One region of the Bacillus sp. z14 (2026) genome, then DNA from elsewhere that is predicted to be linked to it. Evidence: riboswitches for the same ligand, from Rfam matches in the RefSeq annotation. Region 1 holds a riboswitch; each other region holds the start of a gene.
The links. A riboswitch is a leader RNA that binds a small molecule or an ion and turns the genes downstream of it on or off. The one in region 1 is predicted to bind cobalamin.

Region 1 (3,660 bases):
TGGAATTTTGCGATTTCTACCCCAAACGCTTTTCTCTGGGAGGTATATTCAACTGTGTAATCAAGCGCAGCTGCCATAACACCAATTTCTTTGGCAGCCTCTAATGTTCGTACACGGCTCATTGCTTCATTCATCCAAGTTTCAGCATCTATTCCACTAGCCAAAATATTATTATTGGAAACGCTTACTTCATTAAGCTGAATTCTCGAAAAGCCAGCACTCAATAGCCCCAAACGATAATCACCGTCAAGCACTTTCCAAGAATGGTTATTTTCTTGATCTATCCAGAGCAATACCGCTTCACCATTAGTGGCAGTTCCTGCAATTAATAGATATTCAGCCTTTCTGACATTTTTCAGCGGACTCGTTTCTCCATCAACGATGTATCCATTGTCTATTTTTTTTATTTGGAGTTTATGTTGATTTGGATAAAGAAAGGCGACTGTTGGGCAAATTCCCGTTCCACATTGAGTTTGGTAAAAAGAAAATGCATTATGATCCTCTTTTAGTCGAATAAACGATGCTCCCTCCCCGGCTCCTGGAAGCCCCTGAATAGTATCAAGGTCACCATAAGCAAGCGCCTCAACAATCTGTACCTGGGAAACGAGCGGCAATTCCAGGCCACCGAATGATTCAGGCAGTTCCAGATTTAATAATCCAAGGTCACTCAACTTTCTGACCACGTCCTCACTTACCCCCTGATTCTTTTCCGTTTGCCTGGCATAGGGACGAATCTTTTGAATCGCAAAATCCTTAGCTACATCAACAAATGCCTTTTCTTCCTCACTTGGTAAAAAAGAAACCAACTTTCTCCCTCCTTCATATCAATAGTTTATTAATTTGAGAGACTGCTAAATGAGCGCATGACCAATCGGTTTAATAATCTAGCAAGATATTCTACATCTGTCTTTTGGTGATTTGGTTCCCGGAATTTTTGAATGACGACCTCATTGATTGCTCCAACCATTGCCTGAGAGATGATCCTAACTTCCTGTTCATTCACATTCTCCGGAAACTCCTGGTAAGCAAAAAAAAAGATAAGATCTGCGAAACTTTTAAGTGCTTCTCGTCTGACCAGTTCTACTTCGAAAGAAACTCCGACTGATTCGAGTAAAATAAAATTGGCAACAGCCTTATTGGAAAAGCAAATTTCCAAATAGCGAAGAATTCCGGCATATGCTTTATAACCAATGCGTGGTTCCCGTAAAGCTGCAAGCTTAATCTCTTCTGCAACTTCTCCAATCAAACTTTCACAAAGTGCAACAATCAAAGTCTCTTTATTGCCGAATTGTTGGTAGAACGTTGTTTTCGAGACATGTGCATACTCAACTATGTCCAGAACTGATGTATTCTTGTAACCTCTTGTAGTGAATAATTGGAGGGCTGCATATAGCATTTTATCTCTTGCTTCGGTCGGCAGGTCATTTACATATAACATTCTTATCATTCCAATCCCATGTGTGAGTACGAATACGTATTGGTATCATCATACCTACTCAAAAGGGAAATTTCAACAAAATTGTTAGAAAATTTAATTTATTTTCTTCGACAAAAAAAGAGCCTCCCAAAGTAAAATGGGCACGGCTCTTAAATGAAAATGTTTATTTAAATATTTCAGGATAGATTTTTTCAGCTATCAATTGCAAGCCTTCTGTTAAACGTGGTCCCGGTCTTGACACTGTGTCATTATCTACATCATAAACCTGCTTATTTTGAACGGCAGGTACCTCGGACCAAGCTTTTCTTCCATATACCTTTTCTTCTGGATTTTCAATATAATAGCCATATGTAGTAAGAATAACATCAGGATTGCGATCAATGACTTGTTCTTCATTCATTGTTACCCAACCCTCTTGATCAGCGGCAATATTCTCTGCCTGAATGATATCAAGCATTTCGTCTATATAGGTTCCGTTAGCCGCTGTATATAAATCCGGTGAGGAAGATACTTCAATCCAAACCTTCTTCTTATCTTTTATAGCACTTGCTTTCTCTTTAATTTCTGCTACTTCTTTTTTCATATCCGAAATAATTTCATCAGCTTTGTCTGATGTTCCGGTTGCTTTAGCAATCAATTCAATTGTTCCATATGCACCATCAAACGAATTGGCGTCAGGTACGATAATAACATCAATACCAGCTGTCTGGAATTGTTTAATGGTATCCTTAGCATTATTAAAATGACTGGCAGAAAGCAATAAAAGATCCGGATTTAATTCCAACACTTTTTCAATATTGATTTCTAACCCGCCGACCTTAGGTTTGTCAGCAGCTTCTGTAGGAAAATTACAATAATCTGATACACCAATGATTTTCTCTCCAAGACCTAGTGCATAGGCCGTTTCAGTATTGCTTGGCAGCAAGGATACGATCGTGTCCGGCTTTTCCTCAATCTTGATGCTTTCTCCGGATCCATCCCTTACCTCAACAGGAAAGGCTGTGGACGTTGATTCAGAAACCTCTTTCTTCTGGTTTGAGTCATCTTCAGTTGACGAACACCCAAACATTAACATAGATAGCGTAAGCATTAGCATAAATAAAAATAAATAGTTTTGCTTTTTTAGCATAGTTATTCCCCTTTCCAACATAATAAAAAAGCCTTAGCTCGAAAAAAGCTAAGGCGAAAATCCACATTAAAATAACAGGATTGGACGCCTACTTTTCCCTCCGAAAAATAGTACATACAAAAGAAAGAGCAGGTCTCCTGGCTGACGCATCAATTTACTCTGATTTACCTTCCCATGCTCTAAACAAAGAGCCGGTGGTTTACAAATCATTTCATCCGCGTATACAGTAGCGGGGGCTGCACCGGATTTGCACCGGTTTCCCTATTATCCTAATAAATAAGGCACTCTTACACTATTCAATATTTATATTTTTTATATAATCAGCTATCTTCATTCTTCTTCATATTCAACATCAGTATGTTCCCTGCAAAATTGTAAAACCATCGATAATTCATCTTCCTCAAGCTCAAAATCCAAAATACTTTGTGTTTCACTTTCTATAAACTCATATTTTGAAATTTGGTCCTGATTTTCATCCATTACATATATAACACGCAACAGAAGACCCTTATCGGTATATAGTTCATCTTCCTCGGGAACGGAAATCTCCAGTACATATTCGAACCTTTCTCCAGAAAGGATACCAAACGGGTCTTCCAGTTTCTCAACTGTATAACTTTGTATCTCGATCATCTTTATCAACCTTTCTAAAATGCTTATGTCTATTATACATGTTCAATCTCTTTATTAAACATTTTACCCAATTATTCAACTCCGTTTAGGAATATTTTTTAACAAGAATCAAAAACTATATTAAAATCACTTAATCCATAGGAGTTTATTATGCGTACTCTATCTGTTCTCACATTGCTCATTATCCAGCTTCTTATTCCATCTGAAACATTTGCAAAGACAGCCTACCTCAGTTTTGATGATGGTCCCTCAAACATCACACAGGAAATCCTCGATATCCTCAAAGTTCAGGATGTTAAGGCAACCTTTTTTGTAACGGGAACAGCCAGCCCGGGACATATGTATTTATATAAAGATATCGTAAAAAATGGACACGCTCTTGGACTGCATTCCTATTCTCATAATTATTCCAAAATCTATCGATCCAAGGATACTTTTTTTAAAGACATTACTCAACTGG
Region 2 (3,660 bases), on a different contig from region 1:
CGAGGGTGGTTCTATATTAGCTCTCGCAGCAGGTGAAAAAAAAGATGATGTCATTCGATTTATTGTTGCGTATCAAACCATCAGTGATTATCTTGATAATCTATGTGACCGCAGTACCTCACTTGATCCTAATGATTTTACGCTATTGCATCAATCAATGAAGGATGCTCTTAATCCGGAGGCCTTGACGAGAAATTATTATGAACTCAGAGAGGAGCAGGAAGATGGCGGGTATTTAGTCGAGTTAGTAAAAACCTGTCAATCTGTTCTTTCAAATATGGTGCATTACGAACATATCGAGCCTTATTTGAAAAAGCTTTGCACCTTTTATTGTGATTTACAAATACATAAGCATGTTACGTGGGAAGAACGGGTACATAGATTAGAAACCTGGTTCAATGAAAATAAACAGCAGCTTCCAGAAGGTTTGTCATGGTATGAATTCAGTGCTTGTGCAGGATCTACTCTGGGCATCTTTTGTTTAGTTTCATATGCAGTGCGTGATAATTTTACTGAACATTTGGGGAAAGACATATATGAATCTTATTTTCCTTATGTGCAAGGATTGCATATTATGTTGGACTATTTTATTGATCAGGAGGAGGATCGCCAAGGCGACGATTTAAATTTCTGTTTTTATTACGAAACGGAAGAGCAACTGATTGATAGACTTTGTTATTTTGTTGAAAAAGCCAATTTAGATGTCACAAAAATACCGGACAGCAAGTTCCACAGCATGATTAACCAGGGATTATTGGGTATTTATCTAGCCGATTCCAAGGTGAAAGACCAGTTGTCGGTTAAGCAATATACTAAAAAAATGTTAAGCCTGGGTGGCCGTTCAGCGTATTTCTTTTATTGGAATAGTAAGCTGTATCATGCGTTTAAGAGAATGAAAAAGAATAGGCGAGTCTAGCATTCAATACTAAGGGGATGGAGCAGAATGGTGAAATTAAGTATTCTAGACCAGTCACCGCGCTCTGTTGGAGAGCCTTCAGAGCAGGCACTTGCTAATACGGTCAAACTGGCAAAATTGGCTGAGGAGTGGGGATACTCAAGATTTTGGGTCAGCGAGCATCATGATAGTCAAGGCTTGGCAGGATCTTCGCCTGAGATATTGGCAACATGGATTGCTGCTCAAACAGATAAAATAAGAGTTGGAACAGGCGGTGTTATGCTGCCTCACTACAGTGCTTATAAAGTAGCTGAAAACTTCAGAGTATTATCTGGTTTAGCTCCAGGAAGAATAGATTTGGGAATCGGCAGGGCTCCTGGAGGGATGCCAAGAGCAACGCGAGCGTTGCAGGAGGGGAGAGTACAGGAACTGCATCGTTTTCCTGACCAGGTAGATGAGTTATCCTGGTATCTCTATGATCAAATACCGGAATTGCATCCTCTATATGGGTTATCGGCGACACCTACCATTACATCTCCGCCGGAATTGTGGATGCTTGGATCTAGTTCATCTAGCGCAGCTCTTGCAGCTCATAAGGGTATACCCTATAATTTTGCTTTGTTTATTAACAGTGAATATGCTGAAGAAAATATGAAGCATTACCATGAAGCATTTCGACCTACAGAGTTAGTACAGAATCCATCAGGTATGGTTACTGTATTTACAGTTTGTGCGGAATCGGACGAAGAGGCAGAATATCTGGCTGGTTCATTGGATTTATCGATGCTGTTTCTTTCACAGGGAATTATAAGAGAGGGAACACCTCACCCAAAAGAAATTCATGAAATGTCATTATCGCAGTTTGAGAAAGCTCGGATTGATTACAACAGAAGCAAGATGATTATCGGTTCTCCTAAAATGATTGGAGAAAAAATTAGAGAGCTGAGTGAACGCTTCTTTACAGATGAAATTATGCTTGTGACAATCACCCATTCATACGAGGCTAAAGAAAACTCCTTCAGATTAATTGCCAAAGAACTGTTGAAATAATAGTGGATTTGCCATTAGTCAATCAATCTATTAGAATAAGAATAAAATCTAATAAATCACTTTAAAAGTGCCTCGGTACACGAGGGTAAAAGGGAAAACGGTTCAAATCCGTTGCAGCCCCCGCTACTGTACTTACTAAATCACAAGTCTGATTTAGTAAAAGCCAGGAAACCTGCTTTTAGAGTTTTAGTACTTATTTTTCGGAGGGAAAAGTAGGCTTATTGTATTCACAGGCGTGAAAAAGTGAATCCTTAGCTCAATACCATCCTGAGCTAAGGATTTTTTATGTGTTGTAGCTTATAATCTTGTTTTAAAGTGCATGAATAATCCGAGGTTCGCCGCCAGGAGTAAAGAGGAATTGAAGTATAAGTTATGAATAATAAAAATAGAACAACCGGTATTTATTTTGGGAGTATCCTGTTTTTGCTGCTCGCTGCGTTGCTCGGCCTGTTTATAGGCAGCGTGGACATGTCATTTAAAGATATTCTTGGGATTCTCTTGAAGAACGTGACCGGCCAGGAATCCTTCTATACCGGTCCAAAAAATATAGAAATGATTATTTGGAATATACGATTACCCCGGGTATTAATCGCTTTATTTGTGGGTGCCTCACTGGCACTTGCCGGTGCTGCCTTTCAGGGGCTTTTGCAAAATCCACTCGCTGATCCATATACTATTGGAATTTCTTCCGGTGCATCGGTTGGGGCAGTGATTGTTCTATTCTTTAATATCGAATTTGCTCTTTTTGGTCAGTTCACATTGCCGCTTGTTGCAATCGTGTTTAGTTTTATAACCTTGTTTATTGTATTTGGTATTACAAAGGCAGCTAGTGTTACCTATGCAAATGAGACCATTATTTTAGCCGGTATAATTATGAATTCATTCATTGGCGCTGTGGTCTCACTTATCATTGCGCTATCCTCAGGAGATCAAATGAGGGAGGTATTAAACTGGCTGATGGGCAGTGTGGCTATGAAAAATTGGGGACACGTCAGTATATTGATTCCCTTTTTTATTATAGGAGCTTCCATAATTTTATATCATTATCGTGAACTAAATGGGATGGCTCTTGGAGATCAATCCGCTCAATATAATGGTATCGATGTGAAACGAAAGAAAATAATCATTATTATCGGGGCTGGACTATTAACGGGTGCAGCAGTTGCCGTATCAGGAGCTATTGGCTTTGTTGGACTGGTTATTCCACATCTTGTTCGCCTTCTTGCTGGTGCTGATCATCGCCACTTACTGCCATTATCCATGATTATTGGAGGTGGATATCTCGTATTGGCTGACTTGATTGCACGTACGATTATCAACCCGCAGGAATTACCAATCGGTGTCATTACTGCCTTAATCGGTGCACCTGTATTTACAATCTTACTGATTAAAGAACGCATAAAAAGAAGGAATTTGACATGTTAACCGTAGAGAGCCTCAGTGCAGGCTATCATAAAAATAAGCAAGTGCTTCAGGACTTTTCTATTAAGGTTGAGAGCGGAGAATTTTTTGCTCTTCTTGGTCCAAATGGAAGCGGTAAGACGACATTGATTAAAAGTATATTGGGAAAAATGGAATATAAAGAAGGGACTTCAATCATTAATGGGAAAAGGACCTCATCCTATAAAACCGGAGAATTGGCTAAAATTGCTGCCGTGTTAAGTCAGGAACATATGGTGGGTATAGATTTTACGGTGGAAGAAATCGTACTATTA
Region 3 (3,660 bases), on a different contig from region 1:
ATATAAGGTGTTCCTGTTTCAAGCTGAGAAATCATGATCGCCTTAAACACTTCAATGGCAGGTATTTCTTTTTTGGAAAGCTGCGGATGATTGATACATTCAGTATATTTTTGTCTGAATTGGCCATCCCCTGCTTCTTCATCAAAATAATCTTCAAGAGAATATCCCATTACTTTTCTTACTTCATGCGGATCAAATAAATACCAGGTACCCCGCTCCTTGACCATTTCCATAAATAAATCCGGAATGCAAACACCAGTAAATAAATCATGCGTTCGAAAACGTTCATCCCCATTATTTAAACGCGCTTCGAGGAAGGCAAATATATCCTTATGCCAAACATCCAGATAAACTGCAATGGCACCCTGTCTTTGGCCCAGTTGGTCCACACTGACGGCGGTATTATTTAATTGCTTCATCCATGGTATAACTCCTGAGGAAACACCCTTAAATCCTTTAATATCACTGCCTCGCGCTCTAATTTTCCCTAAATAAACACCTATTCCTCCGCCATTTTTAGATAGATTGGCAATATCGGTGTTTGAATCATAGATACCTTGCAAACTATCATCAACAGTATCGATAAAACAACTGGATAATTGGCCATAGCTTTTCCCAGCATTAGCAAGCGTAGGAGTTGCCACCGTCATATATAGATTGGATAAGGCCCAATATGCTTCTCTTATTAATTTGATTCGCTGTTCTTTAGGCTCATTCATCATTAATGTCATGGCAATAATCATAAACCGTTCCTGAGGAAGTTCATATAAGCTTCCATGATGAGATTTGGCTAAATAGCGATCTGCCAGCGTCCGAATGCCAATATACGTAAACAACTGATCTTTTGATGAATCGATGACTGCTTCGAGTTCATTGATTTCGTCTTCCGTATATTCATTTAACAATGCTGGATTATAAATCCCCATATCAGTCAATAGTTCAACAAGCTGATGAAAGCTCCCATATTTGTGTGTTAAATCATATCCCCGGCTTTTTGAAGCTTTATCATATAACTGGTCTAAATAAATAGTTGCCGCCACAAATGTCCAATCAGGCTCATCAGCAGAGATACGCTCTACGGCGCTTAGTACCAGTAAATTCACCAACTCTTTCTTGCTATAGTCAGACTTATACTCAAGTGCTGTCTTGATTTTTTCTAAGTATTCCTCTGCTGAATAAATAGATGTATAGGAACTAACACATTCCTTTATGTATGTTTCTATGCTTTTTAAATTTATGACTTCCAGACTTGCATAGTTTGATTCGTAAGATACTGCCATACTAATTTCCCCCTTATTGTTTGCCGATAAATCGATTAAAAACGTCTGTTCCCTCCACGCAAAAAATCCCATTGCCTAAAAATAAGCAATGGGAAAAGAAATAATAACAAGATTGAACTGTTCAATATTGCTATTTCATCCGTTCCACCCTCATTGCTCCCGATAAAGGCAAACCAGTGAAAAAGGCAGGTCTCCTGACTCATGCTTCGCTTTACTCTAAGTCCTTCCCATAGATTTCTCTACAGTGGTTTACTTATTTCATCAGCATTTACAGTTGCGGGTACAGTTCCGGATTTTAACCGGATTCCCTATTAAGTCGTAATACGACACCTTAAACACGTTAAAATCAATATATAGTATTTTAGATATAAAATGATAACAACATATAGAATTATAAATCTTATATGTGAAAATAGCAACTAAAATTCCGACAATTTATTTAGGCAATTGCTGGAGAAATTGATTGATAAATGCTTCGGATTCCAATCGAATTCCAATGTATGGCGGATGAACACGTTTATTGGCTTCAAGAGGAACCCCCAACCACAATACTTTTTGGTCAAGGATGACAAATGTGAAGCTTGGCCCATTCTGAAGATGGATATCCGGATCCAAATAGGAATGGGAATCTGGAGAATACATCATCAGTCTTGTTCTTGAGTTCCTCGTCTTCACTCTTTGAACAAAATCCGATGATAACACACTGGAATTTGGCAAGGAAAGGATAATGGAAGATTGGGCTTTTTTTAAATCCTGATAGAACCCTTCCAAATTTCTTGCATAAATCCATTGTAATTTTGGATGATGGTTGGCAATCCATTTGCCTATTTGATCCATATTGACCATTTGATTCCGTTTCATTTGATATTGAACGAGCTGATGAAGAGTTTTTGTATGCGAAACTTTTGATTCTATAAACTCCACATCGCTGACATGAATCAGTTTCCCTTTTGTTCTGGTAATTGCAACATTTAACAGCCGTTCACTTTCCCTGCCCGTTAAAAGCATCCCTGCCCGATTTTGCGGATAACTATCTACACTATCAAATACCATTACTTCCCGTTCACTTCCCTGGAAACGATGGACAGTGGCAGCCAATATATCATGCAGGCCGTTCTCTTCCTCATATAGATCTTTAATTAATGTTTCCATCAATTGTGCCTGCGCACGATAAGGGGTTGCATAACCGATTGATTTACTCCCATTGCTGTAGGCTTCATGAATAACCTGAAAGGATAACAATAGATTCATCAAATTCATTCTAGAACCAGAGGAAGTGCCCGTAAAGCAGTGTTCCCCTGTGAAGCTCGTATTTAACAGTACGGAAGCACGATCTACAAAAGGTGTCTTTGAAACGATATCTTTTTTATTTATATGAACACTTGGATGATCGCCAACCAGTGAATTATAAACATATTGGTTCGTAAAAGCGGAGATATCCGGATGCATTCTCCTCTGTTCCTTTAATAAAAACAAATGAGTATGAAGTTTTCCCCCACGTGCAATATCAGCAACACCGGCACGATGGAAGATGTCCTCCTTCAGCCAGCGGTCTACAAGCTCTCCCCTCGAAACCGCAATAGGAGGTAATTGCTTAAAATCCCCACAAATAATACAACGCTTGGCAAGTGCGCCGGCAAAGGCAATTTGCGGGATAAAGGCCATACTGGCTTCATCAATGATAACTAGATCATACTCTTGTTCAAAAATACTCGGGTCCATTGCTGCTTTCGCCAAGGTAGTCCCAACAATGAAGGCATTTTTGACTAAATGAATTTCTTTTTGCCTTATTTTCTCTAAGATTCTGCCCAGTTTTTTTTCAAGGTCAAGAAGCTGCTCCGAGTCACGTACGCTAAAAGACAGAGACAGATCTTTTTTTAGCAGTTTCTTTTCTTCATTAATCGAATCCCTTTCCTTCACTAAATGTCCATCATGACTTTCCAATAATTTAGCCGGCAATATATCCCCATGCATCAGAAGACCCTCACCAGTTTGAGAGCCGTAACGTAAAATATCTCCTTCATGAAAACGATCCGCTCGTTTAACAAATGCCGTAATTTCGGCAAGCAGGACATCCACAGCCTGATTACTGTGAGAGAGAACTAATATACGTTTCTTTTTAAAATATTTATTGGCTGCCGTTCGTGCTAAAGTATACGTTTTTCCTGTACCAGGCGGTCCCCAAACATATGTGACCGGGTTATATTTTGATCTGGCATATAATTCGCGTACCGCGCTTTTACTTGTTTTGTCCGTTCGTTTATCAGGCATGGAAGGCTCCATGATCCGTTTAACCCGACTTCTTTTCCGCTTACTTTTCCTGATATCATCCAGTCTTTCAATCAGCTGATCTAAAAGTTCCCATGGGTCATGATAAATC

Region 2: linked by a shared signal. The riboswitch ahead of AC4G3O_RS16190 (FecCD family ABC transporter permease) and the one ahead of AC4G3O_RS11135 (ABC transporter substrate-binding protein) in region 1 are both predicted to bind cobalamin.
Region 3: linked by a shared signal. The riboswitch ahead of AC4G3O_RS01320 (ribonucleoside-diphosphate reductase subunit alpha) and the one ahead of AC4G3O_RS11135 (ABC transporter substrate-binding protein) in region 1 are both predicted to bind cobalamin.

What each region holds. Positions count from the first base shown of each region.
Region 1 covers NZ_JBZFQK010000003.1:19,365-23,024, forward strand. The annotation lists gene AC4G3O_RS11125 (acyl-CoA dehydrogenase family protein) at 1-806, opposite strand, end outside; gene AC4G3O_RS11130 (TetR/AcrR family transcriptional regulator) at 836-1,447, opposite strand; gene AC4G3O_RS11135 (ABC transporter substrate-binding protein) at 1,602-2,567, opposite strand; cobalamin riboswitch at 2,678-2,871, opposite strand; gene AC4G3O_RS11140 (DUF6509 family protein) at 2,898-3,200, opposite strand; gene AC4G3O_RS11145 (polysaccharide deacetylase family protein) at 3,351-3,660, shown strand, end outside.
Region 2 covers NZ_JBZFQK010000005.1:218,620-222,279, reverse strand. The annotation lists gene AC4G3O_RS16200 (tetraprenyl-beta-curcumene synthase family protein) at 1-916, shown strand, start outside; gene AC4G3O_RS16195 (LLM class flavin-dependent oxidoreductase) at 944-1,945, shown strand; cobalamin riboswitch at 1,994-2,139, shown strand; gene AC4G3O_RS16190 (FecCD family ABC transporter permease) at 2,318-3,370, shown strand; gene AC4G3O_RS16185 (ABC transporter ATP-binding protein) at 3,364-3,660, shown strand, end outside.
Region 3 covers NZ_JBZFQK010000001.1:297,041-300,700, forward strand. The annotation lists gene AC4G3O_RS01320 (ribonucleoside-diphosphate reductase subunit alpha) at 1-1,280, opposite strand, end outside; cobalamin riboswitch at 1,448-1,629, opposite strand; gene AC4G3O_RS01325 (DEAD/DEAH box helicase) at 1,716-3,660, opposite strand, start outside.